2 regions of the Desulforamulus ruminis DSM 2154 genome follow, and region 1 is predicted to be linked to the other one. Evidence: riboswitches for the same ligand, from Rfam matches in the RefSeq annotation. Region 1 holds a riboswitch; the other holds the start of a gene.
What was found. Region 1 has a riboswitch for FMN ahead of ribB (3,4-dihydroxy-2-butanone-4-phosphate synthase). Riboswitches for the same ligand answer to the same signal wherever they lie in the genome.

Region 1 (15,598 bases):
ATCAAACAACTTCTCGGTAATTTCTTCAGAAACCCCGCAGCCGGTATCCTCAATATCAATAAAAGTCATTTTTTCTTCGGCCAGATACCCGGTGGAAACCCTTACCTCTCCTCCTTTGGGCATGGACTGTACCGCGTTGTAAAGAATGTTCATCAGCACTTGCTCCATTTGATCCGGGTCTATATGGACCTCGGTACTGTTTTCACCGGGAATAAAATGAAACTTAAACTGCTCGGGATGGGTCTCGGTAAAAAAGTTTAATATTTTACGGATAAAGGAATTGATCTGAACCGGTACCGGTGTGGTATGGGTTGGTTTGGAGAAGAACAGCAGCTTATTCACAATGGAATCCAGCCGCCGGACCTCCCGGTAAATAGTATTCAGGGACTCTGCCGTGGGCGCCTTGCTTTTCTGCCAGAATTGGATGTAGCCGCTGATGGAGGTTAACGGGTTTTTAATTTCATGGGCAACCCCTGCCACCAGTTTACCCAGGGAGGCCAACCGCTCTTGTCTTCTCATTTGTTCTTCTAACCGCTTCCGCAGTGTTACATCCCGGCAGCTTAAAACCGCCCCCACTACCCTCTTCCTGGTATCAAAGAGAATGGAGGTGCTGGCCAGCAGGTATACTTCCTTTGCTCCGGCCATGGAGGTCATGACATCTTTGGTCTCCCGGCCCTCCAGACAAGCGCTTAACATTTTGACAATGTCTGAATCAACCGGAAAGACCTCCGTATATTTTTGCTCCAGTACATTATCCGGCAGTTGAAATATTTCACGGGCCGTGGAACTTAAACTGACAATTTTGCCCTTTAAATCCACCGCAATAATTCCGGCATCAATACTGGCCATGATGCTTTCATTGTAGTTCTGGGCACTCACCAGTCTGGAGGCCAGGTCGTTAATGGCTTTAGATATCTCCCCCAATTCCCCCATGGAAGGGGGGATATGATAAGTAAGGTCATTTTGTAATTTTTGCAGCCCCAATTTAATATTCGCCACTGTATCCAGGTAATTCTTCAGCAAAAAGAACGTACTGCAAAGCCCCAGCATAAACCCAAAGAAAATAACGGTATAGGCAAAGCTCTCGGCCTGCAGGATCTCCTGGTTTATGCCCCCCAGACGTTCTCCGGCCCATACCACAGCCTGTACTTTATCCTCAGCCAGCAGAGGCGAAAAAATAACCAGCTTCTGGTTTCCCGGTGATCCCAAGACAATTTCCAGCGGTTTCCGGGTCCAGATCACTTTGTCAAAGGCATCCTTCCACTGGGCTTGCTCCGACCACTGGGTATCCTCGGAAACATCCACCAGTATGTCTTTAAAATCCATATAAGGCAGATGACCGTCCTGACCCATCTGAACCACCACGGCCTTAACATCCGGCGAGTAATACCCCAGTTCAATCCCGGGGTACTTCTGAAATACCTTCATGGCCGCACCGGCCAGTTCCCTGTTTAAAGCTTTAATTTGTTCCGTACGGTTAGGGGCACTGGCCACGGTTTGTTTCTTCATGAGCAAAGAAATATCCGACGGCAGCAGTTGGGATAATTCAAGCACTGCTTGGGATAAATTTTCCCGTTGTTCATCCAAAACCACCGGTTTGGTGTGATTGGTCATATAATGCATGGCGCCGATAATTAAAATGGGCAGTATCATAAAAATAGCAATGAGAAAAATAAGTTGATTTTTAAATTTATTGATCATCATCTCACCTGATTATTTTGGTTTGTACCTATCTTAGCATGTCAGCTTTTAATGTTCCATTAAAAAATCCTGGTCATTAGCTGGTGCTATTTGGGCAAAATAAACTTAAATTCAGGGAGGTGAAGCCAATGACAACCATTGATCAATATCCTAAAGGAGAAATCCATGAACTGCCGGAAATTGAAAAAAATTTGCACCGGCCGGTTGGTCATCCCCAAGCCAGGGAAATTAAATCCCAGAAAGCCCAATTAAATAGTGTTCACCGCCACGGAACACAAAAAAGTGTCAAGATGGGTATCGCCATTAAAACCGGCATGCGGGATATGAAGCACGATATTAACCGGGATTAATTTTTCTCGGTCCTGCGGTTCTGCGGCTAAAGAATCGGAAATAAACCCCTTGCAAAGTGAATGGCGGTTGCAAATAGGATGGTTCGTATTACGCAGCTCTTTTTCTAAAAAATAACAAAAATAGAACACGGATGTTACGGATTCCCACGGATCTCACGGATTTTTAAATCTTTATTTAAAATCCGCGTAAATCCGTATCATCCGTTCAATCCGTGTTCTATTTTTATTAGCCGGTTCTTTGGCGCGCTTTTGAAAAATAGTTTTGCGACATTTATTTCAATGTTTTATAGACTGCTTTCTTCCTGATACTGCTGCACCTTTTGACCCGCCTTAACCGGGTACCGCTGCCACTGACATAGGACCAGGGTCCCCAGCAGCAAAAATACCGAGGTCATCACGATGGCTCCACCGGGAGCCAGGTTGATATAAAAGGAAGCGAACAGACCGATCACCACCGCCATTTCCGATAGGATCACGGAAATGATCAGGGCCATGCGGAAGCTCTTCGCCAATCTCATGGCCGCTGCCACCGGCAGCACCAGCAGCGAAGAAACCAGTAAAATCCCCACCACCCGAATGGCAATGGCAATGGTCAGGGCCGTCAATACGGTAAAGGTAACGGTAATGGGCTTTATCGCTATACCGCTCATGCGGGCAGACTCTTCATCAAAGGAAATATAAAAAAGCTCTTTTTTTAACAGCAAAATCACACCCAGGATAAAAAATCCCATGATCATCACGATTTGCAGGTCCTTCACATTGATGGCCACAATACTGCCAAAAAGATAACTCATAAAATTAGCACTGTACCCTTTGCCTAAATCCAGCAAGATGGCCCCCAGGGCAACCCCGGTGGATAAAATAATGGCAATGGATATTTCGGAATAATTTTTAAAGGCATCTCTTAATTTTTCGATGGCCAAGGCACCGGCAACAGCAAAAGCCGAAGCGCTTAAAATGGGATGTATCCCTGTCATTAGGCCTGCTGCAATCCCTGATAGACAGACATGGGACAGTGCGTCCGAGATCATGGACATCCTTCTCAGGGTTACAAACAGACCCACCGTGGGACAAATGAGGCCAACGATGATTCCGGCTAAAAAGGCCCGGTGCATAAACTCATACTGAAAGATTTCCATCTTTAACTCCCGTTTTATTTGGCATAATTTAATTCCAAACCTTTGACGCAGTTTTGCTGCTGAAGTTGAGGAGAGGTATAGGAATGACAACTGCAATCACAGGGTTGTCCGTTCAAATACAATTGGCGTGTGATCAGCGAGGACAACTCCTCCAGTTCATGGGAAACAATCAGCAGGGTCAGGCCTTGTTCCCGATTCAGGCTCCGCAGAAGATCACAAAAAGCGGCCACAGCAGCCGCATCGATTCCTACGGTTGGCTCATCCAAAACCAGCATGACCGGTTCCGCCACCAGGGCCCTGGCAATAAACACCCTCTGTTGCTGCCCACCGGACAAGCAGCCCACCGGTTGGTTTTGATATTCTTTTAAACCCAACATTTCCAATGTCCGATCCACTACAGCATAGTCCGTCCTCAATAACGGCCTGAACAAGCCCCGGCCGGCAACCCGACCGGAGGCAACCACTTCCCTCAGTGTGGCCGGAAAGTCGTTATTAAAATGGGTCGCCCGTTGGGAAACATAACCGACCCGATGCCGCCGCCTCAAACGATGGGCCTCTTCACCTAAAATATATACCCTGCCCCCTTGAGGCTTTAACTGCCCCAAGATAAGTTTTAGCAGGGTGGTTTTCCCGGCTCCGTTGGGACCTACCAGGCCCACCGCCTCACCCGGTTCAATGGCCAGGCTAATGTTGTTTAATACCGGGTGGCACCCGTAAGAAAAACTTACCTTTTCCAATGCTACAATGGATTTTTTCATAAACCAAACTCCCGTTTTCAATGGCCTTAGAGGACTTATTCCATACAGTTTGCACAAATACCAAAAATTTCAAAACTATGTTTTTCCATTTTAAAGTTTTTTACTGCCTTTTGATCTAAATATTTCAAAGGACAAAAGTCAATCTCCTGGGATTCACCACACTTGGTGCAGATCAGATGATGGTGGTGGTGATGTCCGGCTTTGTTCATCTCAAATAAGTTTTTCCGGTCTCCAAAGTTTAACTCCGTCAAAATCCCCAGTTCCTGCAACACGGCTAAATTTCTGTAAACCGTATCCAAACTCATGCTGGGAAACTTTTTAACAATTTGATTATAAATATCCTCGGCACTTAGATGCTTCTCCTGACTTTCCAAAAAGGTCCTTAGCAGCTCTTGTCTCTGGGGCGTTATTTTATAACCCTTGGCTTGGAGCTGGTTAAGGAAATACATTTCACCGGTCAAGGGTGTTCCCTCCTAATTCGTAATTATTACTATTAAAATTATACTACTAATATACCATTTCCTCAAGAATATGTACTTGGGTCCAGTTTTTATCTATTCAGAAATATTCAAATTGCTTTTCTAAAAAAACAGGAACCCCTGGGGTTCCCGTTAACTACATCAGTGTATTTTCAATATCCAGCCCGTCTTTTACATCCTTTTCTTCACGGTCATTGTTGACCTGACTATGAAAAATCTCTTTCAGAGAAGCATCTTCCTCTTCAACCATCTGCACTTGATTAATTACGTCCCTGACTCCCCGGGCTCTGGTTGCCGCTTCCATGGCATTCTGTATTTCCTCCGAGTTATTGGCCCGTCCCCGCAGGAATACCGTTCCACCTACGGTTTCGGCCCCGATATGCTTTAAATTTACATTCCCATGGGCCATTTCCTGATAAACTTCCGCCGTGACCTCACCATCATTAATCTGACCGTCCGTGCTGATGGTTACCCCGTTTTCAATGCTTTTAATTCCGGAAACCCGAGATACCAATTCCTGCAGTTGTCTTCTTTCGTGAAGCGTATCCACCATTCCCGACAGATGTACTTCTCCCTTTTGCACCAGAGTTTTAATCCCATAATCTTTTAATCCGTTGGTCTGATCAATCAAGGCCTGAACCTGTGCCTTTAATTCCTGGTCCTGCTGTTTAGACATCTTTTCATCTCCTTCGGGGCTAAGTTAATTTTTATTATTCCCCTAAAAGAAGATCAATCACTATAAAAATAAAATTAAAAATGTTCTTCAGCAATATCCTGCAATATCTGGCGGGTCAATTTTTCTTCGGAAATCACTTTAATAGAATGTTGGGTCAACAGGGCAGCGGTAACGCCCATCCCTGGCACCAGAGTGCGCCGGTCCGCTGCGTGATCTTCTAAAGTCCGATTATAGATCTTTGAACTTCCGCAGGAGGGACTTCGCTCTTTTAGAATGGCCAGTTGTATACCGGCTTCCAGGGCCATCTCCAGCACCTTTTGCGCTCCCCTAACAAACAGATCCGTTACATCCTGGCCGTCTTCCGACAGGCACCGGCTTGTACCCGCCAGAACCGCAAACCCGTCTTCTGTTTCGATGTCCACCGGTTCCCTGGGCGTGCCCATCCCCCCCAGTTCCTCCGGGCATAAGGCAATGGCCTTGCCCCTTTCAACCAGCCCGGCAATTTCCTCCACCCGGTTATCACCACCGTGATATTTGCATTTTACACCGGCCAAACAAGCACTCACCAAGATCATGGTTTTCCCCCGCTTCTTGAATAACCCCATTTTAACACAAAAACCGGGCCATTGTAGGCATAAAAAAGCAGCCGGAAGTTATCCCGGCTGCTTGAAACTTATGGTAAGACAGGCTTACCGGCCCAGTCTTTCATATGATTATCACTGATGATGCTCACCAAAGCATGAGCCACTTCTTCAAACTGTTCCTTTAACAACCTTGAAACCCTCTGATTGATACGATCACACTCCGTCAGGCAGAGCCGCTCATTGGCCTCAATAATCAGCTCCACCAGATACTTCTTAGGACCAATGCACATGGATCGTATGCTGTGAACATCCTTAACCCCCTCCAGAGCTAAGACATAATCCCCCACCTGCCGTATTAAGGCCGGATCAGCCGCTTCACCCAAGATTGCAGCAACATTTTCCCTGGCCGTAGCCAAGCCGATCAACAAAAGCATCATGCCAATTAAAATAGAAGCCAGTCCGTCAAAAAGAATATTTCCCGTTAAAACCGATAAAATAATGGCGCTGCCCGCCAGAATCAGCCCCATTAAGGCCGCTGTATCCTCTAAAAAGATAAAGCGCGTGGCCGGAGTAGCTTTGGCCAGTACAGAAAATACCCGCCAAAACATGCTTATTCCCCTTGCCGATTCTCCACTTTCCTGCATGATCGCCTTTACCGCCATATACATGGAGTAACATTCAAACAAAATACTGATGCCAACGATGCCTAAATTAAGACCAATATATTTCAAATGTTCAGGATGAATTATTTTTTCAATTCCTCCGTAGATAGATAAGGCTCCACCAATAAATAACATGCCCAGGCTGGCAATAAAACTCCAAAAAAAGACCCTCTTGCCATGTCCGAACTGATAACGATCATCCACCGGACGTTGAGATTGCCTGATGCCGATCAAAAGAAAAAAGCCGTTGGCCCAATCCCCCACCGAGTGCTTAAACTCAGCCATCATGGAAGCACTGCCGCTGAGAATCGCCCCGCCCAATTTCATCAGCATGATCACACCGTTGGCCAAAAGGGCCGCTTTAATTGCCGCTTCACTGCTGTGGGCCATTACTCCACCCCTTGTCATAAATTTTTAATCCTATTACGGCCTTTGATTGTCCGGCATATTTATTTTAACTTGTTGCGCCCGGGAGAATTCATCTTTTCTAAAAACAATATCCCCGGGGTCATCCATACCCCGGGGATTAACATGCTACCCGCTTAGCCGTCCGCCTGGTGTTTTTAATACCTGCTTCTCACAGGTGGGTGCCCTCTAAACCCTTTCTACCTTCCACTCTCCGGCGGCCTGGTATACACGGTTTAAGCGAAGCTCCCTTAAAACACACTGTGGTTTAAAAATCAACAAGCAACGCACAAAGCAGGAACTGATTTTTTTCTGCTGGCCAAAAGTATCATAACAAAAAGTCCAGTTCGCTACAAGAGTTAATTTTTTTCTTCCAGATGCATTAATTGTCTGATTTGCCAGTAATGCAGCCTTTGCAAGGTTTTAATCTTTTTAGTAATTTCCTTTTTTTCAGTCTCACAAGAACTGATTTTTAATTGATACATTAATTCAAAGATCTCCAGCCGGGTTTGAAACATTGCTTCTTTTAGTTCCAGAGCATTCATTGATCCACTACTCCATTGCTATTAAATACAGGTGCTAAAAATAATATTGCTTATTATCATACCATTTTGGCGATATACTTTTTATTACTTTTTGCAACATTTTTAGATTTAAAGCAAAACCATGGAATAAGGTGTTGCATTGTCCAAAATTTGGGGTTAACATAATTAAAAACGGAGTGTAATCATCATGAGGAATTGTCCCCATGCAACCGGCGTCTGTGCTTGTGATGCCTTGAGAAGCAGCGGTTTTGCCCGTACTTCCGTATCGGTGCCTGAAAACTGGTGGAATAAGTATTGTGTCTCCGGCAGGTACTCTCAGTGCCCAAATCTTAAAGCAGCTCAGGACATGAAAGAAGAAAGGCGGCGCAGCACCGGAGCAAGGTTGGGCGAGAAGGAAAATTCCAAAGCCGCACCTAATTTAAATGCCTTAAAATTTAAACAGACGAAAAATAATAAAACTACCGCAGTCCATTCCCATGGCGGGGAGGCACCCCATTTCTGTGAAAAACCCTGGCGCTCTTCCGGTCTACGTTTTCGCATCATACGCTCATTATTTTATTTAAAACCCTGGAAATAAAGCAGTAAAAACCTGGCTGCCTCCTGCCTGATAAGGTTGAGGAAGCCAGGTTTTTTACTGCTTCTTTGGTGGCCTGCTAATATTTGTTCTTCTTTTGGCTTTCTTTAATCATTTCTTCCACTTCTTCGGCGCCTTCCTGGTAAAACTTTTCTTCATCCGGGGCCAGTTCTTTTAACAATCTTAAAAATTCGCCGGCATGGACCCGTTCCTCATCAGCAATATCTTTGAGTACTTCTTGGGTTAAGGTGTGGTCGGTGGATTCGGCCAACTGCATGTAAAGCTGCACCGCTTCATACTCCGCAGCCACTAAGAACCTTATGGCCCGGATTAATTCCCCTTGGGTCAGCTTTTGTTTGGCCGCAAAGCCCGCAAAGGGATTGCCAAAATCAGGCATGACGAAACAACTCCCCTCTGAATTGATCTGAAACTAATTCTTTAGCCTAGGCTATGACTTTACAGATCAAATGGATACTGAAACTGTTACTAAGATTCCACTTATCAATGGTTATTAAACATTAAAACTGTAAAAAATTGCATCCCTATTTTCGCTTCTGCCATTGCCCCCCCAAATCTTCCACGTATGATTGGTTTATTTACGAACAAAATTAGGGATCTCCGGAGGAACTTCAAAACCATCTCGGTAATTCCCATAAAAATTCCCTCTTGATACCATGGGGTTGGATAAATAAAATTTTTTCCTTCTTCTTGAATGATATAATAATTGCTGGTCTGCTTTTCCAGCATCTCCTTTATCTTTCTTCTGGCCCCTCTGCATTGCAGACGGTAATTGTAACAGGGATTTCCTTAAACCAGGAATTTTCCAGCGTCATAAACCCTCCTTTGAGTTTTTATATACGTGTTTTACCATCAGGATAAAAAATATAAAGTACCAGCAACCTTGTAACACACAGAACTTGACTTCCATATTATGGAGCAAAGAGGATTCCACGGCCCCAGATTAATCCGTCTCGGATTTTACCGTCAGGTGCTTGGGCGCCCTGGAAGTTCGATTTTGAAAAACCCCTGGCTGCGGCCAGGGGTTAGTATTTTAATATCTTTATTGACATAACAATATTGTCCCTTAACCATTGACATCCATTCCATTTGAAGGTTAACTTAATTTAACGCCATTAAATTTCTAATGGGGGTATAAAAATGCGTCACCGTTTTTTTATCGTGGATGATAGTTTATTACAAAGAACTTTTCTTAAAAGCATCCTTACCAGCCATAATCATGAGGTAGTGGGTGAAGCGACCAATGGTTCCGAGGCCATTGCCATGTATCCGGAGCTTCAACCGGACTTGGTTATTCTGGACATCAATCTGCCGGACATCACCGGGGTACAAGTTCTGAATGAAATTCTTTGTATTGACGGCAAAGCGAAAATCATTATGGTTACATCCATGGGGCAATCTGCCTATCTTAAAGAGTGTTTGCTTCTAGGTGCCCGGGATTTTGTAATTAAGCCGGTAGCAGAACACCGTTTATTAAAAAGCATTGAAGCGGTCATGGGCAGCTTATAGAAAGCCGACGGATACAGTATGATTGAGTCTCTCTATTATGATTCTTTGCTTAAAAACACTAGGCGGGCACCTAAGAAAGTATATATTCCGGCTTTAGCCCGATTGATCCAAAGAGCTGATTTTTCATGATTGAAGAGATATTTACCAAATCGATTGGCCAACAAGGCAACTGTCGTAAAAACAACCAAGGACTGCAGCATAAAAAGGACTCCCAGCAAGGCCATTTGTAATGCTACTGAACCTGCCCGGGGTGAAACAAATTGCGGCAGGAAGGCTAAAAAGAAGAGGCTGACCTTTGGATTCAAAAGATTCATGAAAATTCCACGGCGATACAGGGCAAAAAAAGTTTGCTGTGCAGAGGCGGAAAGAACCTCTTCCTTGCTGTTTCCTCTCTCCCTTAAGGCCTGCCAGGCAAGATAAAAAAGATACAAGGCCCCGGCAAACTTAACCACTTGAAAGGCTACCGCCGAATGATACAATACCGCCGCAATTCCCAAAGCCGCAGCCGTTGTATGCACAATCAGACCGGTACATAATCCAAGAGCTATAAAAATTCCGGTTTTTTGGCTTTTCGATATACTTTCAGTAATAACAAAAAGAATATCGGGGCCGGGCATCAGCGTAAGCAAGACAGATGCTCCGAGAAAATACAAAATATTCATTATATCCATGTAAGCAACCTCCCGGTAAAATCTATTGGCCTTATTTTATCGATCAATCAACGAAAATACAAGGTTGGGTAAAAGATTTATAAATCCCTTATAATTTAAGAAAGGAAATGGTCCAATTCCCAATATCTTTACCGTTTTTCTTTTATAGAAAAGTTAAAACTAAAGTCTAAGGAGGTGTTTGGATGCATTATTTTCATCGATATCATCACGGACATGCTGGAATTGGCTTATTCATGCTAACTTCCATCGGTCTAACCATCCCTTTCCTGTGTATCATGAAAAGAATCGCCAACTCCTTAGAAATTCTTGCTGAAAAGAGACCTTAGCAAGAAAAGTCACCCATTTCCGGGTGACTCTACATAATGTACCATGAAACGATAAACAGAGGAAATTACCAGCGTTCATATCTTACCAATTCGGACAAGGGCTTGCGGCTGGTGTGGGTGGGCGTGTCCACCGGATACCCCAATGGAGTGAAAGCAACTGGCTCAACCTCATCGGGTAGTCCCAAAATTTCACGGGCGGCATCCGGGTCAAAAGCAGCCACCCAACAAGTCCCAAGCCCAAGCTCTGTTGCCGCCAGAATTAAGTGATCCATAGCAATGGTTGCGTCAACCAGGCCATAGTTCTTTCCGTCTTTTCTGGACCAGGCCTGGGCAGGAATCACACAGATGCAAATTAATACCGGTGCCTCACTGAAAAAATTGCCTTTATAAATACGCTTTAACTCCTCTTTCCTGCCTTCTGTGTGAATTACAATCAACTGAAAAGGCTGCTTGTTTACGGCAGTGGGCGCAAGGCGTGCCGCCTCAAGAACCTGCTGCAGCGCCTCCGGGGGAACCGGATCGCTTTTATAAGCCCGGACACTGTATCTTTTTTGAATAAGCTCTTGAAAGTTCACATAAATCCCTCCCTGTCATTATTATATGAATTTCCAATTCCTTTTATCTGTAGGTCCTACAAAATCCTTAAACTGCAAAAATAACGATAAGAGAAATGCCGGAAAGACATTTCTCTTATCCTTTTATTCGTTCATTTCCCGATAACGGATTACATCCTCTACAGTAACCAGCGGCATATCATTTTTTTCGGAGAAGGCCAAAATTTCCGGTAAACGGGCCATGGTACCATCCGGGTTAGTAAGCTCACACAGTACACCGTAAGGTTTTAATCCGGCAAGCCGCATTAAATCAACATTGGCTTCGGTGTGGCCCGGACGTTCCAGCACCCCACCCGGCTTGGCTTTTAAAGGAAAGACGTGGCCGGGGCGCCGAAGGTCTTGGGGGCCTGCCTGATCGGCAACGGCCGCCTTTACCGTGGCAACCCGGTCAGCGGCCGACACTCCGGTAGTAACTCCCCGGGCGGCTTCAATGGAAACCGTAAAAGCCGTTTGAAAAGAACTGGTGTTGTTTTGAACCATCATGGGCAGTTCCAAAGCCCGAACTTTTTCCTCCGGCAGACAAAGACAGACAATCCCGCTGCCTTCACGAATCAACATGGCCATTTGACCAGTCGTCAGAGACTCCGCAGCAAAGAAAATATCCCCTTCGTTTTCCCGTTGTTCATCATCGGTTACCAGAACACCACGGCCCTGGCGCAGTGCGTCCAGAGCCCTCTCGACCCGCTCCTCCGGGTTACCAAATTGGGTTAGTAAAGTCTGATTCAAAGTAATACGCCTCCTATAGAATAGTCGGACCTACCAGAATCGGGGCAATGAGACAGGCAGCAAACACCAAGCAACACAAACATGCCTCAGGTTGACTGAGGTTTATAGGCTGACTGTCTTATCCTCTTCCATCCGGACTATACCGTCGGCACTGGCCTCTCACCAGTTCTGCTGACCCCTTCAAAAAAGAAGGGCGCTCGCGGGCTCCCCATTGATCATTGGGATACCGCCGGTGGGGACTCTCACCCCGCCCTGAGAATAAGTCACTTATTTTGTAGTATACTCCGGCATTACGGTTTGTCAACCATCCCTTTCGGAAACGCGGCAAAGCCTGTCAATATATATAAAAGCACGGATATTTGCTTATAGGAAAATATTTATAGGCCCGGCACAATGAGACCGGGCCTAAACGGAGAATATATTTGCCCTTAGGCAAATTTAGTATTTCCATGATGGGCTGTAACGATTCAATCAAAGCCTCCATATAATAACCATCGGGTAAAAAGGCTCGAATAAATTTTAGGGGGCTATACAATGGGCTTTGGATATGGTGGCTGTGATGATGGTTGTGGCGGTGGTTTGGGTAACATGTCTTTTATCATCTTTTTAATTCTTATTTTATTGTTATGCGGAGGCAGCTTTGGAGTTTGTCGATCCGAAGACTAATTACCGCCAGCCCCTGGGAGAACCTGCCCAGGGGCTGATTTTTGGGACAAAAAACCAATTTAATGAATAAAGGAAATAGAAATCCTTTATTTATTTAATCTTTCGGCAATATGATATAACTCTTTGGACATATAAACAATCTCATTAACTGAAGCGGAAATTTCCTCTACGGAAGCGGTTTGTTCTTCGGAAGCCGCAGCGATTTGGTGGATTTGACCGCTTAAATCGCCTATGGCCTCTTTGATGACGTTCAGCGTTTCCGCAATCTCCTTTACGGACCCGGTGGTCCTGGCCGCTAATTTACGAATTTCTTCCGCAACCACATTGAAACCCCGGCCCTGTTCCCCGGCCCGGGCCGCTTCAATGGCTGCATTCAAGCCCAGCAGATGCGTTTGAGCCGCCACCTCCTTAATTAAGTTCAGCACTGCATCGGTCTTTTGTACACTATGGTTAATGGAATCCGCCTGTCCGGACAAATTGGTCGCCGTGGCTGCCAACTGCTGGGAGGTAGCGGTTAAACCACCGGTAGTTTGTCCAATGACATCCAGCGATTCTTCCAATTTTCGGGCATTCTCCACCAGAATATCCTGGGTGGTGGTTGGTTGGAAAACACTTACACTGCCGATGACATTGCCTTCCGTATCATAGATGGGACAACCCAGACCCAAATAGGCCGTCCCGTAAAGGCTGGTATCACTGATTTTGGTTACAACACGTTTTTTCTCCTGAAGCACCCTCTCAGTCATGCTTCCCGGTTTAATGGGATCTCCGGCTTTTACACCGTGATCGAGAGAAGTACCCGGTTCGTAGTATTTAAAGGTTTCCAGATCACTTACAACCACTGCGTATTCTGATCCAAGTAATGTTTTAACACTTTTTAATAAATTAATCGCATTTGCCCAATTATATTCTGCCACAGACAGGCTCCTCTCTTTTATTTGTCGATTATTGTCTATAAGTTCTACTTTATGGAATATATTCCTGCAGGAATCCATTACAATCATAACCCTTCCATTCATCTCCGGCATAAAAAATACCGCCCTTAAAGAGGCGGTATCGCTCCTGCTCAATTACTGCGCCATGGTCATAATAATTTGATCCTCTGCAAAATAAACCTGAGCCCCCAAAATTTCTGCCACAGCCCGTACAGGTAACATGACCCGTCCCTGCTGTTCTTCCGGAGAAACATCCAGTGCCACGGTCTTGCCGTCGGAAATCATTTGTTTTTGGGCCACAAACAATTCAATGGTTTGAGATCCTTTATGAATGGTTACTTTCCCGTTGTCAAAAGCAATGGCTTCATCCTCTATACCAAAGGCGTTCAGTAAAAAACGAAGGGGTACAAAGGTTCTGCTGTCTTTAATATAAGGAACCGCGTCCATTACCTTGGCCTGGCCGTTATCATAATAAACCTGGGAGCCAACACTGAAAGCAACCGATTGATCCGAGGTTAAGCCAACAACCTCCCCAAGCTGTATTTTAAAGACGTCACTTCCGGGAAAAACCGAGGCCGTTTCATTGATGGCCTCCCCGGAAAGCTCCAGATACACCGGACCGTCCGGAACCGAACGATCCACCGTAAGCCGGATGCCGGAAATTTTAATGGTACTGGGCACACTGCTCTCACTTTTCACTTTCACTGCAATGTACTCTCTTCCCTCTGAATTAAAATCATTGTCGATGGAATCAATTTTCAAATCCCCGTCCGAAACCTCAACCACCGGCATAGAAGTAAAGGTAACCCCCTTGGGCAAAACAAAATCCAGGGTGCCCTTCTTTTTAAACACCTCTTCTTTTGTTTCCGTAACCTGGATATCCTCCACCTGTTGATTGGGCAGACCAATTTTTAAGCTGCTGGTGGCTCCAAAGGCGGCTACCGGCAAAAATACTCCAACGGCTAAAAAAATTATGGCTAAAAACCCTAAGGATTTTCGTCTCAAATGAAATCCCTCCCCGGCTGATAAAAATTTGCTTACCTAATTAGACGTTGGAGATGCAATATGGTTCCTTTTCTATTCCTTTTAAATTGACAACCGGGGAACACCCCAACTCTCCTCCAGCCACCCAATACTAATTAAAAATAATTTTTGTTTAATCATTGGGATTGTGGCATGATAACATTAGCAAATTACCCTCGGGTCAAGTTTTTCATAAGCATTGAAAAAGGAGTGATCCCATGGATCAGAAACTGATCTTTTTCCTTTTCTTGTTCTTGATCGTCCTTGTCTTAATCTATCAATCCCGGGGCATAAAAAGGATCTATAAACAAGAGGTTGTGCAGGGTTTAAATCGTATTAAAAGATCGGAAAACCTTATTGTAACTGAAAATGATAGCCGGCATTTGCCGGAACCGGTTCAAAAGTATCTTGCCTATGTGGGTGTGTACGGTAAAGAAAAAATACAAAATGTTCGAATTACCTTTGAGGGTGAAATGAAGATGGATCCTCAAAAAGATTGGCTTAAGATTAAAACCCAGCAATATAATTTTTTTGATGAATCTCCTACCCGCATGTTCCTGATCCAGGCCAAAATGTTCGGCCTGCCCATCGTCGGTCTGGATTCCTACAAGAACGGCAAGGGCAACATGCTGATTAAACTGGCATCTTTATTTACAGTGGCCGATGCCAAAGGCCCGGAAATGGATATCAGTGAAACGGTCACCTTGTTTAACGATATGTGTTTAATGGCGCCCGCCACCCTGATTGATAAAAGAATCCAATGGGAAACCGTGGATGCCTGGACGGCTAAAGGCACTTTTAACGATAACGGGTGCAAAGTATCTGCCTTATTATATTTTAATACCCGGGGAGAACTAACCAATTTTATTACCGACGATCGGTACTATACCACGGTAGGCCAATCCTATCAAAGAGTCAGATGGTCAACTCCGGTCAGAGATTACGCCGAGATCAACGGGGTAAAGCTTCCAACCTATGGGGAAGGCGTCTGGCATTTGGCAGCGGGGGACTATCCCTATGCCCGCTTCAACGTGAAAGAAGTTGAATATAACTGTTGGAACTTTAAATAAGCAGTTGCTCTTAAGGGTCCGGGTCCGGGTCCGGTTTCGTCTTTGCATAACAGAAGCAAAGTACACAAGCCGAGCCCTATTTTTTATCTCTAAAACATAAGTTTTTTTCAAAGGTCCCTATCCCGCTTAAAGAACTGGATAATTTGGTAAGCCGCAACCTTATAAGC
Region 2 (15,598 bases), 1.1 Mb from region 1:
TATGCCACTTCTTCCCCACCGGCCAGGGGAACATTGTAGGGAACCCCATTCTGCCGGTGATTAAGGTATCGGCGAACCCCATTACGGTATCCACCATGTCGGAGCACATTGACGTAGACCTGAGCGGCATTCTGCGGGGCGAGATGGATCTGGACGGAGCGGCGGATGCGCTGATGGACATCATGATCCGTACTTTGAACGGCCGGATGACCAATGCGGAAACCCTGGGTCATAAGGAGTTTGTTTTGACCAAGTTGTATCGTTCCGCTTAATAAAATGAATGTAGCTTGTAATACGGGTAAAGGTGCTGGTTTATTCAGCACCTTTGCCTACGTCTGATTTAGCAGCTTATAAAATGATTACATAAGAGATCGTTTTAAAATTTTTATGGTTTCGATTGAGAGGGATATCCATGCGTAAGAATAATCTTTTTGCCCTACTGATGACAGTTCTTTTTTTATCTTCTTCCATGCTGGCAGGCTGCACCGGCCAAGGTAAAAATCAGGAAGAAAAGGGGACCGGCAGCTATCCTGAAAAACCCATAAACATGATTATTGCCTTTACGGCCGGAGGATCCAGCGATGCTCAGGCCCGAATCATGCAAAAGTATTGGAATAAATATGTTAAACAGCCATGGCTGTTTTCTTATAAAGCGGGTGATGGCGGCGCTATAGGCTTTGCGGAAATTGCCAAAGCATCTAAGGACGGCTACACCATTGGCGGCATTAACGTACCCCATATTGTGCTGCAACCCCTGCAGGGAGCGCAATACAAACCGGAAGAGTTCGCATATATTGCTCAGGTGGTAACAGATCCCCAGGTATTGGTTGTTAAAAAAGGCAGTAAATTTAAAAATGTAAATGAAGTGGTGGAATTTGCCAGGGCCAATCCTGGAAAATTAAAAGTAGGCATTGTGGGTACCTTTACCGGCTGTCACATAGCCCTGTTGGACTTCCAGGATAAAGCCGGCATCCAGGTTGATCAGGTGGTATATAAAGGGGCAACCGATCAAAATGTGGCTTTGCTGGGCGGCGAGCTGGACGTCATGATGGGCAATTACAACGATGTCATGCGCGGCTTGGATCAGATGACCATTCTAGGGATCGCTACTCCCGAGAGGTATAAGTCTTTACCGGAGGTTCCCACTTTAACCGAGCAGGGATATAATGTGGTATCCGACATCCGCCGCGGCTTTGTAGCTCCCAAAGGGATTCCCGAAGCAAACCTGACCTTCCTGCGGAAGGTTTTTAAGAAGATGGCCGCTGATCCGGACTATATTAAAGAGATGGAAGAGGCCGGTCAGCCTCAAGAATACCTGGACGGTCCTGCCTTTGAGAAATATGTAATGGAGCAGCAGAAACAGGCCGAGAGACTGTTAATGAAATTCCATCTTATATAAAGAATTTTTATAATCAATTTATAAAGGATAACGCAGTGAATCACTGCGTTATCCGGATCATTTTTCTTTAAACTTTACTCGGGGGCTTTCTGGGTTAATGGATGAACCTTTGCCTGAGGACCGGGCGTTTCAATATTTAAATCTTTTAAGGTAACCTGATTACCCCAATGCCAGAGGCAACCTTTAGAACCCGGCTTTTTATTTTTTTCATTACTCATCTTTTTTACCTCCTTTGTTTTCAATACCTTCATGCATATTTTTTCCCGAAAAGAAAGATATCATCGAACAATAGCCTAAAGAAATGATTGAAAGATTTAATAATAAAGCGGACTTATGAAAATATTTACCTTGGAAAAACTGTCTTATAAATGATCTTTTTCTTGGCGGGTAAAATTCAGAAAAGCAAGTCATGGAAGTGACTTGAAATAAACGGGGAAAGTCGTTAAAATTTATTTGAGTCAAGTACAAGACAAAATTTGAACAATCTCTTCAAATTGCATAAATTTTTGCCTGATGTTTCGTTGTTTTGTATTAATAATCCTGGACGCTGTATTACATTCAGGGGTTGGTATGACCATCATGCCTGAGTGGAAAAATATTTCTGTTTGAGTAACTTTGCAAAAACAAAACCTATAAAAAGTCCAAAAATCTTAAAATATGGGTTTTAAAATAATTGTATCCGGCAAAGTGATTTATGTAGCAAGGTTTTAACAAATTTAAAAAGAGGAAGTGGATAAATCATGTTAAAAGAAGATTCTCCAACCCAAGTGAATCCTGAAGAAATCACACCCATTCCTGTTACGGTAGGTATTTCAGCCCGCCATGTGCACCTTACCCGAGAAGATGTTGACACCTTATTTGGTCCCGGCTATGAATTGAAAAAGTTTAAAGAACTCTCCCAACCCGATCAGTATGCCTGTGAAGAAACGGTAACGGTGGTCGGTCCTAAGGGAGTGATTGAAAAGGTTCGCATCCTGGGACCGGAGCGGAAGCAAAGCCAAGTGGAACTGTCCATATCCGACTGTTTTAAACTGGGGATTAAGGCTCCCTTGCGGGATTCCGGCGACCTGTCCGGTTCTTCTTCCGTCACCCTGGTGGGACCGGTAGGTTCCGTTACTATAAAGGAAGGGGCCATTATTGCTGCCCGTCACATTCATATGCATACTTCCGATGCTGAAAAATATGGTCTTGAAGACAGGGATAGAATTTATGTTCGGGCCAAGGGGCCTAGAGGCATCATCTTTGGTGATGTTTTGGTTCGGGTAAGCGATAAATATAAACTGGAAATGCATGTGGACACCGATGAAGGTAACGCGGTGGGTCTCAGGAACGGGGATACGGTTTATGCTTATAAAATTCACGGTCATATCTCTGAACTGGTCAAGTAACATCGCCTTTTTCCAGCAAAGAATATCTTTGTGCTCACACTAAAGGAGGAAAAACGTTGCTCATTCTGGTCGTAAACTCTGGCAGTTCTTCAATTAAATACAAATTAATGGATATGGAGAGGGAAACGGTTCTTTTATCCGGCCTGGCGGAACGAATCGGCTTACATGGCTCCAAAGTCAAGCAAACTTCGGACACCGGAGAACTGGTGCTGGAACAGGATCTGCCTGATCATAAGGTAGCCATGGAAATTGTTCTAAGGTGTATTACTGATCCCCAATACGGAGCCATCAACGATGTTTCCAGCATCAAGGCCGTTGGTCACCGGATTGTCCACGGTGGAGAAAATTTCAAGAAATCCATGGTGGTTACCGATGAATTGATTCAGGGACTGGAGGAAATTGCCGACCTGGCTCCTTTACACACCATCCCTCACATTGTAACCATTAAGAGCTGCCGGGAACTGATCTCCCATGCTCCCCAGGTAACTGTATTTGATACTGCCTTTCACCAGACCATACCCAAATACGCCCATATGTATGGCGTTCCCTATGAGCTTTACCAGAAATACAAGATCCGCAGGTATGGATTTCACGGCACTTCCCACAAATATGTTTCCGGTCGGGCGGCAGAAATTTTAGGAAAGCCCCTAAATGAGTTAAAAATTGTGGTCTGCCATTTAGGCAACGGTTCCAGTATTACGGCGGTGGGGAACGGTGCTTCTATCGATACTTCCATGGGCTTTACACCGCTGGCGGGACTTCCCATGGGCTCCCGTACCGGCGATATGGATCCGGCTGTGGTTCCCTTTATTATGGAAAAGGAAAACCTCAATGTTAACGAAATCAATGATCTGATGAACAAGAAAAGCGGGGTACTGGGTGTATCGGGCGTCAGCAGTGATTTTCGGGATCTGGAAGAGGCGGCTGAAAAGGGTCACGAGCGGGCGGAGTTGGCTTTGAGCATGTTTGCTTACAGCATCATTAAATATGTTGGCGCCTATACGGCGGCACTGGGCGGTCTAGACCTGCTGGTTTTCACCGGCGGCATCGGTGAAAATTCAAAAGATATGCGGGCCAGAGTTTTAAAGGGCTTGGCTTATACCGGTCTGGAAGTGGACGAGGAAAACAACAATACCCGTGGCAAAGAAATCATTATCAGCAAGCCCGGGTCCAAAATTACGGCCATGGTGGTGCCTACCAACGAAGAGTTAATGATTGCCAGGGAAACAAAGGCTTTAGTTTAAAAGAAATCCCCATTGTATAAAAATGTAAGATAAAAATCATAAATTGTTATTAATAATGTAAGAACCCGGCTATATAATAATTTTAAGGGAGAAAGTACCGGCCGGGAGGTGAGAACCATGTTTATTAAACACTGGATGCTGCGGGAAACCGCCCACTGCAAAGAGGGTTGCACGAAATAGTCCGGGGCAAGACGGTAAACTGCCCAAAGAGGCTCACCTGTTCAGGTGAGCCCTTATTTTTTTGATTGCAGGATTCTCCTTCATTACATTTTATTAACCCGGGCTGAGCAAAATAAAGCAGTGGAATAAGGACAAAAATATACTGACCGTTAAGGGGATTGCGGGTTCTTTCGGCCCTGTGGGCTGCCTTAACCTGAAGAATTATCGGTTGACATACGAACAAACCCGGGAATATAATGATCTTAGTTTAATAAACAAAGACCTTCAGGGTTAGGTGCAATTCCTTACCGGCGGTATGGCTTTAGCCGAGCCCGCGAGCCCGCAAGGGCAGATCTGGTGAGATGCCAGAGCCGACAGTTAAAGTCTGGATGGGAGAAGGTGATTGATTTTGCCCGGCAAAAAACCAATTTTTTGTTGGGCCGTTCTCCTATTGTTTTTCTTACCCTGGGGTATCCCGGGGTTTAATTTTTTTAACAGGAGATGAAGCCGTTGGAAGCGGGTACTGACAGTCATTATATGCAAATGGCCCTGGAACTGGCTGCCAGAGCCAGGGGGCGCACCAGCCCCAATCCCCTGGTGGGGGCGGTTATTGTCAAGGAAGGGCAGGTTATTGGGAAAGGGTTTCATGCCAAAGCAGGGGGCGCCCATGCCGAAGTGGTTGCTCTGATGGAGGCCGGCGAACAGGCCCGGGATGCCACCCTATACGTCACCCTGGAGCCTTGCTGCCATTACGGGCGGACCGGTCCCTGCACGGAAGCGGTAATCAAGGCAGGCATTAAACGGGTGGTGGCGGCCATGACCGACCCCAATCCCTTGGTTGCCGGGAAGGGCCTGGAAGTTTTAAAAAAGGCCGGTGTGGAAGTAAAGGCCGGTGTCCTGGAACAGGAGGCAATGCACTTAAATGAGGCGTTTATCAAATATATTACCACTAAACGCCCCTTTGTAATTTTAAAGTCGGCCACCAGCCTGGACGGTAAAATTGCCACTGCCGGTGGTGAATCCCAGTGGATTACCGGAAAGGCGGCCCGGGAACAGGGGCATTGGCTGCGGGACAGGGTGGATGCCATCCTGGTAGGCGTCAATACCATTCTTGCCGATGACCCTTCTCTGACGACGCGGCTGCCTGAAGGAAGGGGAAAGGACCCCGTCCGCATTGTGGTAGACAGTTTGGCCCGGACTCCCACCGCAGCCAAGGTATTGCTGCAGGAATCCGCAGCCCATACCATGATTGCCACCACCGAAGCGGCTCCCGTTGAACGAAGGGCCAGTTTAATGGCGGCCGGGGCAGAAGTACTGGTTGTCCCGGGTCCGGGCCCCCGGGTGGATCTGGTGAAATTAATGGAATTACTGGGGGAAAAGCAAATAACCCAGATTTTAATTGAAGGGGGCGGGAAGTTAAACGGTTCCGCCCTGGCGGCAGGCATCGTAGACAAAGTGGTCTGGTTTATCGCCCCTAAGATTATTGGCGGGGATAGTGCTCCGGGAGCCATAAGGGGGGACGGGGTTCAGGCTCTTAAAGACGCAACCCAATTATACGATGTTTCTGTTCAGTGCCTGGAGGGAGACTTTGCTTTTACCGGATATACCTCAAAAAGGGGTGAGAGAATATCTTTACTGGAATAATTGAGGAGATTGGAACCATTAAGAATGTTTCTAGGGGATCCGACTCCGCCAAGCTGCATATCCTGGCTTCCAAAGTGCTGGAAGATGCCCGGGTGGGGGACAGTATCGCGGTGAATGGAGTTTGTCTGACGGCTACTACCTTTGGAGACGGGATATTTACAGCCGATGTAATGGCAGAGACCCTGGACAAGACCAATTTAAAGGAATTACGGCCGGGCAGCAGGGTAAACCTGGAAAGAGCCCTGCGCTTAGGGGACCGGCTGGGGGGGCACATGGTATCCGGCCATGTGGACGGCATCGGGACCATTGTGGGTCTGGAGAAACGAGATATTGCCACCCTGGTTATGGTTCAGGCGCCGGACCAGGTCATGAAATACATCATCAACAAAGGTTCCATTGCCATCGACGGCACCAGTCTTACGGTGGTAAGTTTCCAGCGGGACCGGTTTCAGGTTTCCTTGATCCCTCACACCGCCCATGCCACCGTGCTGGGCAGTAAAAAAGTCGGAGAGACTGTAAATCTTGAAGCGGATTTGTTGGGAAAATATATTGAACGTTTACTGCAGGGCCGGGGGGAACAAAGGGAAAATTCCCAACTGAACCTCCAGTTCTTGGCGGCCAACGGATTTTTATAAAGGAGGAAGACGGACGTGACATTTACGTTTAATACCATTGAAGAAGCCATTGAAGATATCCGGGCAGGGAAAATGGTGGTGGTGGTGGATGATGAGGACCGGGAAAACGAGGGGGATCTTATCATGGCCGCCGAGAAGGTGACCACCGAAGCGGTCAATTTCATGGCCACCCACGGGCGGGGGTTGATTTGTATGCCTATTTACGGGGAACGGCTGGATCAGTTGGCGCTGCCGGCGATGGTCAGCAATAATACCGACCCCCACGGCACCGCTTTTACCGTATCTGTGGATGCCAAGGAATGCTCCACCGGGATCTCCGCTGTTGAACGGGCCCTGACCATCCAGAAGATTATGGATCCGGACACACAGCCGGAAGATTTACGCCGTCCCGGACACATCTTTCCCCTCCGGGCGAAAGAGGGTGGAGTGCTGGTGCGCACCGGCCACACCGAGGCGTCGGTGGATTTGTCCCGCCTGGCGGGGCTAAAGCCTGCCGCTGTTATTTGCGAAATCATGAAGGACGACGGCACCATGGCCAGGGTGCCGGAATTGGTGGAATTTTGTAAAACCCATAATCTAAAGCTGATTACCATTGCCGATTTAATTAAATACCGCAGCCGCCACGAGAAATTTATTAAACGCGTTGATTCTGCCAAAATGCCCACCAAGTTTGGGGATTTTACAGCGGTGGCCTATGAAAGCCTGCTGGACGGCAAGGGGCATATCGCCATGGTGAAAGGGGATCTTTCCAGTGTGGAAGCCCCTTTGGTCCGGGTTCATTCGGAATGCTTAACCGGGGATGTTTTTGGTTCCTGCCGCTGCGACTGCGGGGATCAGTTGGCCAAAGCCATGCAGGCCATTGAAAAAGAGGGGACCGGTGTTTTGCTTTATATGCGTCAGGAGGGCAGGGGAATCGGCCTGTTAAATAAAATCAGAGCCTATAAGCTGCAGGATTTAGGCGCTGACACGGTGGAAGCCAACCTGGCCCTGGGTTTTCCCGCCGATCTCAGGGACTATGGAATTGGCGCACAAATTTTAGTTGATTTAGGGCTCAGCAAAATTCGCCTGTTAACCAATAATCCTCGGAAGATAGCAGGATTGGAAGGTCACGGTCTGGAAGTGGTGGACCGGGTGCCCATTGAAATCGCGGCGGGACAGGCCAACGCAAAATATTTAAGCACCAAGAAATGCAAACTAGGCCATTTGCTCACGGTAACAGATCAAAATAAAAAGACCAGTTAATAGGAGCATCTAAAACAGAAACAGGGGGATCGAGGATATGACAAAAGTATTTGAAGGACATTTAGTAGGGAACGGATTAAAATTTGGCATTGTGGTGGGGCGTTTCAATGAGTTTATCACCCATAAGCTGCTGGGCGGGGCTCTTGACGCCTTGAAGCGGCATGGCGTTGAAGAGGACGATATTGAAATCGCCTGGGTTCCGGGGGCCTTTGAGGTACCTCTGGTGGCCAAAAAGATGGCCGGCTTAAAGCGCTATGACGCGGTCATCTGCCTGGGAGCCATTATTCGCGGGGCAACACCGCACTTTGATTATGTTGCCGCCGAAGTTTCCAAAGGAGTGGCCAAGGTGGGTCTGGATTCCGATCTGCCGGTGGTCTTTGGCGTAATTACCGCGGATACCATTGAACAGGCCATTGAGCGGGCCGGCACCAAAGCCGGTAATAAAGGCTGGGATGCTGCCAATACCGCTCTGGAGATGGCCAATTTGTTAAAAGAATTAGCCTAAGGGGTGTTTCTTTGGGGGCCTGTTGCTAGTCTTATGCCGTATTCCTTGAGAGTCCTGTACAGGACCCTTAAGCATACCCCATAGTCTAACAACAGGACCTCAGAGGAATACGTTTTAGCTCTAACGACAAAAAAACGGCCCTTGGCCGTTTTTGTCGTTTTTATTTACGGGGTGTAACTAAATAGCACGCTGTACTTTTCCACTCCGGAGACAACGGGTGCAAACCATAATCCGTTTGGGGGAACCATCAATGATGGCCTTTACCCTTTGCAGGTTGGGAGACCAAGTCCGCTTTGTCCGAATATGGGAGTGGCTTAATTTAATGCCAACGGCAACACCTTTGCCGCAAACCTCGCATTTGGCCATTGTTACACCTCCTTTAGGGACACACCTTCTATGTCCATAAATCCTCTCACAAGCTCACTGAATTAGTATACCACAAATAAAGGTAAAATCAAACGGTATTTTACTTATGTTACTTTATGGAGAAATACTTCTCAGGAAAATAATGCCATGTTATAATGAGAACATATGTTTTTGTGCCTTTTAATCATTGATTAAAAAACTTTGGTTATAGGCGGACCTTCATGACCTGGATGAGGTGATGATTTTGCTGTTACAAAAACCGGTGCAGTTTCTCAAAGGAGTGGGACCCCAGCGGGCCAGACAGTTGGAGCGGATCGGTATTTTAAGCGTTGGGGATTTACTTTATCATTTTCCCCGGGAATACCAGGACCGGAGCAGCATTCGACCGGCCCACTCCTTTGCTCACGGGGATTTGGCCACCGTCCGGGGAACCGTCATTACCGGCCAGGAGACAAAACCCAGACGGGGGCTGACCCTCACAAAACTGGCTTTGGAAGAAGAGGCGGGAATTTTTTACGCCGTTTGGTTTAACCAACCCTATATCAAAAAGCAGTACCCTCCGGGGAAAAGATTGCTGCTTACCGGTAAAATGGACCGCAGTTTTGGGGTACCCCAGATCCAGGTGGCGGATCATGAAGTGCTGGAGGGTGATGAAAGCCTGCATAGCGGAAGAATTGTCCCCATTTATCCGGCTACCGAGAATATTAGCCAGCGTTTTTTTCGGAGCATGATTAAAGGATTTTTGGACGGAGTCGGAGCGAATCTGCCGGAGTTTTTACCGGATGAAATTCTGGACCGGTATCATCTGCCTTGTGTTGCCGAAGCGCTGGCGGAAATCCATTTCCCCACCAGCATGGAAGCCTGCCAGCGGGCCAGAAAGCGTTTTGTCCTGGAAGAGTTGTTTCTTTTTCAATTGGGGCTTTGCCTGCAGAAGGACCGCACCAACCGGCAGGAAAAAAGCCACCGCTATAAAAGTCGTAAGGTTGTAAAATCTTTTGCTGACATCCTGCCTTTCCAATTAACAGAGGCCCAAAAACGGGTCTGGCAGGAAATTGAGAGGGACATGGAGGCTTCCCGGCCCATGAACCGGCTGCTTCAGGGAGATGTGGGGTCCGGCAAAACCGCTGTGGCGGCTTTGGCCCTGTACAAAGCGGCAGCATCCGGACTGCAGAGTGTCCTTATGGTCCCCACGGAACTGCTGGCAGAGCAGCACGCCGCCAGCGTCGGCAAACTGTTGGAGCCCTTGGGCATCCGGGTGGCGCTGCTGACCGGAGGCAGCCGCCGGGGCCGCAAACAAGTGCTGGAGCAGATTGCCGGAGGAGAAATTGACGTGGTGGTGGGCACCCATGCCCTGATCCAGGGGCCGGTGCAGTTTAAGCAACTGGCTCTGGTGGTTGTGGACGAGCAGCACCGTTTCGGGGTACGCCAGCGGGCGGCCCTGCAGGATAAAGGACACAGGCCGGATATTTTGGTGATGACCGCCACGCCCATCCCGCGAACCCTGGCCTTAACCCTTTACGGTGAGCTGGAGGCATCTGTCATTGACGAGCTGCCTCCGGGCAGACAGCCTGTTAAAACCTATCATTTGAGCTTGTCCCAGGCGGGGAAAGCGGTGGGGTTAATCCGGCAGCAGGCTGTGGAGGGCCGGCAGTCCTATGTAGTATGTCCGCTGGTGGAAGAATCGGAAAAGATTGATACTCAGGCGGCCATTGAACTGCATGAACGGTTGAAGCGGGCCTTAAGCACCTGTTCAGTGGGCCTGCTGCACGGTAAAATGAAGCCCGCTGAGAAAGAAGCCGTAATGGGAGAGTTTCGCAGCGGTTCGCTGGATATTCTGGTATCCACCACGGTGATTGAAGTGGGGGTGGATGTCCCCAATGCCACCGTGATGGTCATCTGGGATGCCCAGCGGTTTGGTTTGTCCCAACTGCATCAGCTCCGGGGCCGGGTGGGCAGGGGGAAGCATTTATCTTACTGTATTCTGGTGGCGGATCCGTCCACCAGGGAAGCCAGGGAACGGATGGCAGCCATGTGCCGGACGCAAAACGGTTTTATTCTGGCTGAAGAGGATCTTAAACTGAGGGGACCGGGAGAGTTTTTTGGCACCCGGCAGTCGGGCCTGCCGGATTTTAAGATTGCCAGTTTAATCAAGGATCAGCGGGAGATTGAGCAGGCCCGGGCAGAAGCCCGGCAACTGTTAAAAGACGATCCGGATTTGCGTCTGCCTCAGCATCGGGAACTGTTAAACCAGTTTGCTTTACGGTTTCCCGAATTTGTAAAATACAGTGAAATTAGTTAAGTGTGGGGATCCTATATCTCCTATGGACCCTGTAAAAAGACTTTTTGGCAGTGGAGAGTTCTGCAAATTTATTGACATGTACACAATTATCCTATACTATAAAATGGAAATGAAAATATATGTATACGGAATACATATAGGGCAGAGGTGGAATTCTGCTTAATCATTGATGTAGCCCTTGTTTATTGTCAATTTTAGCATGAAGCTATTATTTTAGAAGCTTGAAAGCTCTCTTTGAGGGCTTTTTTTATGTGCAAAAAGGATTAGGGGCTATTACTGAACATTTATACTTCAGTGTAAAGGCGGGTTATGACAGAAAGAAGTTGACACCGCCTTGTACTGGCATATTTAAAATAAAGGAGGAAATGAATTGTGAACAAGCAATTATGGGACAAGGCGGTTGCTTTCCATGGGCATGAATGCCCCGGTCTTGCCATCGGCTTCAAGGCCTGCCAGGCTGTTTATGAAAAAATGGCAGTGGGGACTTCTGAAGATGAGGAAATTGTATGTGTTACCGAGAACGATGCCTGCGGAGTAGATGCGGTGCAAGCCCTTTTAAGCTGCACCCTGGGCAAAGGCAATCTACTTTATCGGGGGACCGGTAAACAAGCTTTTTCTTTTTTTAACCGGAGAAACGGGAGAAAATTGCGCCTTTGTCTCAAACTGCAAAAACAGGAGGGCATGGACCGGGCGCAGTGGCAGGAATATCTGTTAAAAGCGCCCGTTGACGAAATATTTTCCTTTTCCGAACCTGAATTTGATCTGCCTGAGAAAGCACGGCTGTTCCGAACAATCCCCTGCGAACTCTGCGGCGAGGGGGCTCCCGAACATAAGATGCATTTGCAGGACGGCAAAAAGGTATGCGCCGATTGCTTTAAGAGCTATGACCGGGGCTGGTAATTCAAAAGAAAGGGGAAATTATGATCAAAGAAAAGTTCATGGGAATCCTTTTGGCATTTGTATTGATTTTAAACGGGTGTACATCCGTGGATCCCGCATCCTCTAAAGCGTCTCCGGCGTCCTCCGGGTCCCGCATGGTTACGGATGCGTTTGATCGTCAGGTGGAGCTCCCTGAGAAGATAGAAACTATCGCCGCCATCGGCGGAGCGGCCCGTATCCTAACTTACGCCGGCTGCGCGGATAAACTGGTGGGCGTGACGGATATGGATAAGCAGAATCAATCGGCTATGCCTTATTCCGTTATCAATGCGCAGCATTTTGCAACCCTTGCGTCCGTTGGGAGCGGCGGAAATAACGATACCTGTTATATTGAAGAGTTGGTAACCCTCGGGCCCGACGTAATCTTTGCCTTGACGGATGAAGACACGATCAATAATGTAGCGCAGAAAACCGGAATTCCTGTCATCGGCATCTATCCTGACGGTATGTTTGACCAAAGCTTTTATTCGGCGCTGGAACTGATTGGACAGGTGATGGGCACCCGGGAGCATTGCGCCAAGGTAATCAATTATGTGCAGAACTGTCAGAAGGATCTGGATCATCGCACCAAAGACATCCCGGACAAAGATAAGCCCTCTGTTTATACCGGGGCTGTGAGCTTTCGAGGCGCCCATGGCTTTGAGGGTACCTATGCTCATTATCCGCCCTTCACCGCCATCCATGCCAAAAACGTTGTGGATGAAACAGGCGGTTCGGGGCCCTTGCTCATTGACCTTGAAAAAGTAACGGTATGGAATCCGGATATTATCTTTCTAAATCCCACCAATATGAATCTGGTCAATAAGGATTACGCCAAGAACAAAAAATTTTATGATTCCCTTCAGGCAGTACAGAAAGACAAGGTATATGCCCAGATATCTTATAACTACAACTGGACCAACCTGGAGATCGCCATCGCAGATGCCTATTACGCAGGCAAAATCATTTATCCGGAGCGGTTTGCGGATATTGATCCAATAAAAAAAGCCGACGAAATTTTTACCATCATGCTGGGTGAGCCTTTTTACCACAAACTGGCGGCGGACGGCTATCGATTCGATAAAATTACCATAGGAGAATAGACTCCATGAAAAGCCGGAGGACGTATAAAGAATACATACGTTTTAAGACGTACTTCATCCTGCTTCTCGGTGCAGCAACCGCGCTGACTGCCCTACTGGCAGTCAGCGCCGGTTCGGCGGGTCTTTCTTTGACGGAGGTCGTCGCAACGCTTTTGGGTTATGGCAGTGAGCAGCAGTCCATTGTTGTGTTCAACATCCGCATGCCGAGAGTTGTAACGGCCATTGTAGCCGGGATCGGACTGGCCACCGTAGGCTGTGTTATGCAGAGTATATTGCGCAATCCGCTGGCCTCCGCATCCACATTGGGTATTGCCCAGGGAGCTGCCTTTGGTGCATCCTTTGCAATTATCGTGCTGGGAGCCGGAATGCAGAATCAAACGCTGGACGGCGTTACCATTTCCAACCCCTATCTGGTTTCCGCCTGCGCTTTTGTCAGCGCCATGATGTCAACCTTCATTGTGTTGGGATTGTCTCACTTCAATAAAGTTTCGCCGGAGAGCATGGTGCTGTCGGGAGTGGCTCTTAGTACCCTGTTTTCCGGCGCTACCACGCTGCTGCAGTATTTTGCGGCGGATGTAAAGGTAGCGGCCGTAATATTCTGGACCTTTGGGGATCTTGGGCGCACCAGTTGGAACGAGGTAATCATTATGAGCGTTGTGGTAGCGGCGGCACTGCTCTATTTTGCATTCAACCGTTGGAACTACAATGCCCTGCAAAATGGAGAAGAAACAGCCAAGGGGCTGGGCGTCTATGTAGAACGTATGCGCCTTATGGGCATGTTTATTTGCTCCCTGACCGCCTCGACCATTGTGTCCTTTGTGGGTATTATCAATTTTATCGGACTCATTGCGCCTCATCTTGTGCGGCGTTGTATCGGCAGTGATTATCGGTATCTTCTGCCTTCGTCAGCTTTGATGGGCGCTTTGTTGCTGTTGTTTAGCGATACGGCGGCCCGTCTGGCAGTGGCGCCGGTTATCCTGCCTATCGGAGCCATAACCTCCTTTCTAGGAGCCCCCCTGTTTTTATACTTGCTTTTTAAGGGGGTTGGCACAAGATGATTGAAGTGAGAGATTTGAATTTTTCTTATAATGGCGGCCGTACCATTCTTAATCAGGTTGCATTTGATGCTAGGGAGAGTCAATGCATTGCCATTCTGGGCAATAACGGAGCGGGAAAAAGTACTCTGATCAAATGTCTGAACCATATTCTGGTTCCTCAACGGGGAACCGTTTATGTCAACGGTGAGGATATCCGTAAATTGAAGCGAAATGAGATTGCCAAATGCATGGCCTATGTAGCTCAGCGCAATGCGGGTGGGATGTTTACGGTGTTCGATTCTGTCTTGCTGGGACGTAAGCCTTATATTAAACTGGAGCCGAAGCAGGAAGATATAGATATCACCCAGTCGGTTATTAAGCGTATGGGGCTGGAAAGCTTTGCTCTGCGCTACGTGGATGAACTCTCCGGAGGTGAGATGCAAAAGGTGATGCTGGCCCGGGCGCTGGCTCAACGACCACGGGTACTGCTTTTAGACGAGCCTACCAGCAATCTGGACCTTCGCAACCAGTATGAGGTTCTGGCCACGGTACGGGAGATTGCTAAAGAGGAACGCATCAGCGTAATCATCGTTATCCACGATCTGAATCTGGCCCTTCGCTACTGTGAGCGATTTCTATTTATGAAAGACAGGCAAGTTTTCGCTTACGGAGGAAGAGAGGTTATGACTCCCGAAAATATCGGTTATGTATATGGAATTCCTGTGACCGTGGAATCCATTCGCGGTGTGTCAATGGTGGTTCCTTTGCCCGAGATTTAAAATAGATTCATAAAAAGGTTTTTACGAGTTCCCCAAAACAAGCACATTGGATGAAATCGTTCTAAACGAGAAAGAAAGGACTTTTTTCATTTCCTACAATGCTGAGGATTTAGATATGAGCCGATTTACCGCTTAGAGGATTAGCCATAGGCGTGTAGCTATATTTTTGTAAGGGAGACTAGGAAATGAATATTAGGAACTTACAGAAAATGCTCTCAAACATTACCGAGATAAAGCTGCTTGGGAAAACGGCGAAGGTAAACGAAGTAATCTGCCATATTATAGGTCTTGTTCGCTATGAGCATGACCTGCGCATTGTTGCTTTACAATACGACGGAGCGTTTGCCGAGCGTATTGAGGCAGATGAAATCGCATACCCGCAGACCAACCGGGAGTTTCTGCGCAGTGACAAAAATATGAATATGACAAATATTTTCCATGCTGTAAATACAATAAGTATCGGAGAAAAACAGTTTGCTGTGGGCGGAACAGAAACCACGCGCTGTGATTTGCAAAACTGGGAAATGCTAGTGATGCTTATCGAGTTTTTAAGGCTGGGATGGAATCCATCCGGCATCGAGTATCAAAATATTGAAAGCTTGTTTTTGACCATTGCCGAGCTTTCAGGAGAATATGACTGTATGCCGGATTTTGGAGAAAGCCCCGTTCTGCATCTTACATTCCGATATGAACCTGTACCATATTTGGTTGAGCAGTCTGTAACGCTGGCAGTCGGTACAAAATATCCAGACAGGCTGTGGTTCCAAGATAAAAACACAGAAGAAAAGCATTGGGTGCAAATCAACCGGGTCTATCTTTTGGATATATGGGAAGAAGCAATGAAAATCTTTAACGATCCTTGTTTGACAGAGAAATTCAC

Region 2: it holds a riboswitch for FMN, as region 1 does, so the genes downstream of both, ribD (bifunctional diaminohydroxyphosphoribosylaminopyrimidine deaminase/5-amino-6-(5-phosphoribosylamino)uracil reductase RibD) here and ribB (3,4-dihydroxy-2-butanone-4-phosphate synthase) in region 1, are expected to answer to the same signal.

What each region holds. Positions count from the first base shown of each region.
Region 1 covers NC_015589.1:2,792,321-2,807,918, forward strand. Annotated here, with positions in the region: gene atoS (two-component system sensor histidine kinase AtoS) at 1-1,653, opposite strand, end outside; gene DESRU_RS13760 (hypothetical protein) at 1,830-2,051, shown strand; gene DESRU_RS13765 (metal ABC transporter permease) at 2,336-3,190, opposite strand; gene DESRU_RS13770 (metal ABC transporter ATP-binding protein) at 3,205-3,948, opposite strand; gene DESRU_RS13775 (Fur family transcriptional regulator) at 3,984-4,409, opposite strand; gene DESRU_RS13780 (BON domain-containing protein) at 4,564-5,103, opposite strand; gene DESRU_RS13785 (2-thiouracil desulfurase family protein) at 5,178-5,678, opposite strand; gene DESRU_RS13790 (cation diffusion facilitator family transporter) at 5,777-6,739, opposite strand; RNA gene ssrS (6S RNA) at 6,881-7,058, opposite strand; gene DESRU_RS13795 (hypothetical protein) at 7,114-7,299, opposite strand; gene DESRU_RS13800 (hypothetical protein) at 7,487-7,876, shown strand; gene DESRU_RS13805 (ferritin family protein) at 7,953-8,270, opposite strand; gene DESRU_RS13815 (response regulator) at 9,032-9,400, shown strand; gene DESRU_RS13820 (LysE family translocator) at 9,436-10,071, opposite strand; gene DESRU_RS20920 (hypothetical protein) at 10,254-10,397, shown strand; gene DESRU_RS13825 (nitroreductase family protein) at 10,463-10,972, opposite strand; gene ribB (3,4-dihydroxy-2-butanone-4-phosphate synthase) at 11,096-11,737, opposite strand; FMN riboswitch at 11,854-12,001, opposite strand; gene DESRU_RS21530 (hypothetical protein) at 12,272-12,403, shown strand; gene DESRU_RS13835 (methyl-accepting chemotaxis protein) at 12,490-13,320, opposite strand; gene DESRU_RS13840 (stalk domain-containing protein) at 13,474-14,343, opposite strand; gene DESRU_RS13845 (DUF6544 family protein) at 14,580-15,431, shown strand.
Region 2 covers NC_015589.1:1,729,012-1,744,609, forward strand. Annotated here, with positions in the region: gene DESRU_RS08670 (UxaA family hydrolase) at 1-272, shown strand, start outside; gene DESRU_RS08675 (tripartite tricarboxylate transporter substrate binding protein) at 413-1,399, shown strand; gene DESRU_RS20805 (hypothetical protein) at 1,474-1,617, opposite strand; gene pduL (phosphate propanoyltransferase) at 2,140-2,787, shown strand; gene DESRU_RS08685 (acetate/propionate family kinase) at 2,844-4,031, shown strand; FMN riboswitch at 4,468-4,595, shown strand; gene ribD (bifunctional diaminohydroxyphosphoribosylaminopyrimidine deaminase/5-amino-6-(5-phosphoribosylamino)uracil reductase RibD) at 4,692-5,834, shown strand; gene DESRU_RS08695 (riboflavin synthase) at 5,819-6,469, shown strand; gene DESRU_RS08700 (bifunctional 3,4-dihydroxy-2-butanone-4-phosphate synthase/GTP cyclohydrolase II) at 6,485-7,711, shown strand; gene ribH (6,7-dimethyl-8-ribityllumazine synthase) at 7,749-8,216, shown strand; gene rpmB (50S ribosomal protein L28) at 8,394-8,582, opposite strand; gene recG (ATP-dependent DNA helicase RecG) at 8,821-10,881, shown strand; gene DESRU_RS08720 (FmdE family protein) at 11,254-11,781, shown strand; gene DESRU_RS08725 (iron ABC transporter substrate-binding protein) at 11,802-12,902, shown strand; gene DESRU_RS08730 (FecCD family ABC transporter permease) at 12,908-13,960, shown strand; gene DESRU_RS08735 (ABC transporter ATP-binding protein) at 13,957-14,718, shown strand; gene DESRU_RS08740 (hypothetical protein) at 14,904-15,598, shown strand, end outside.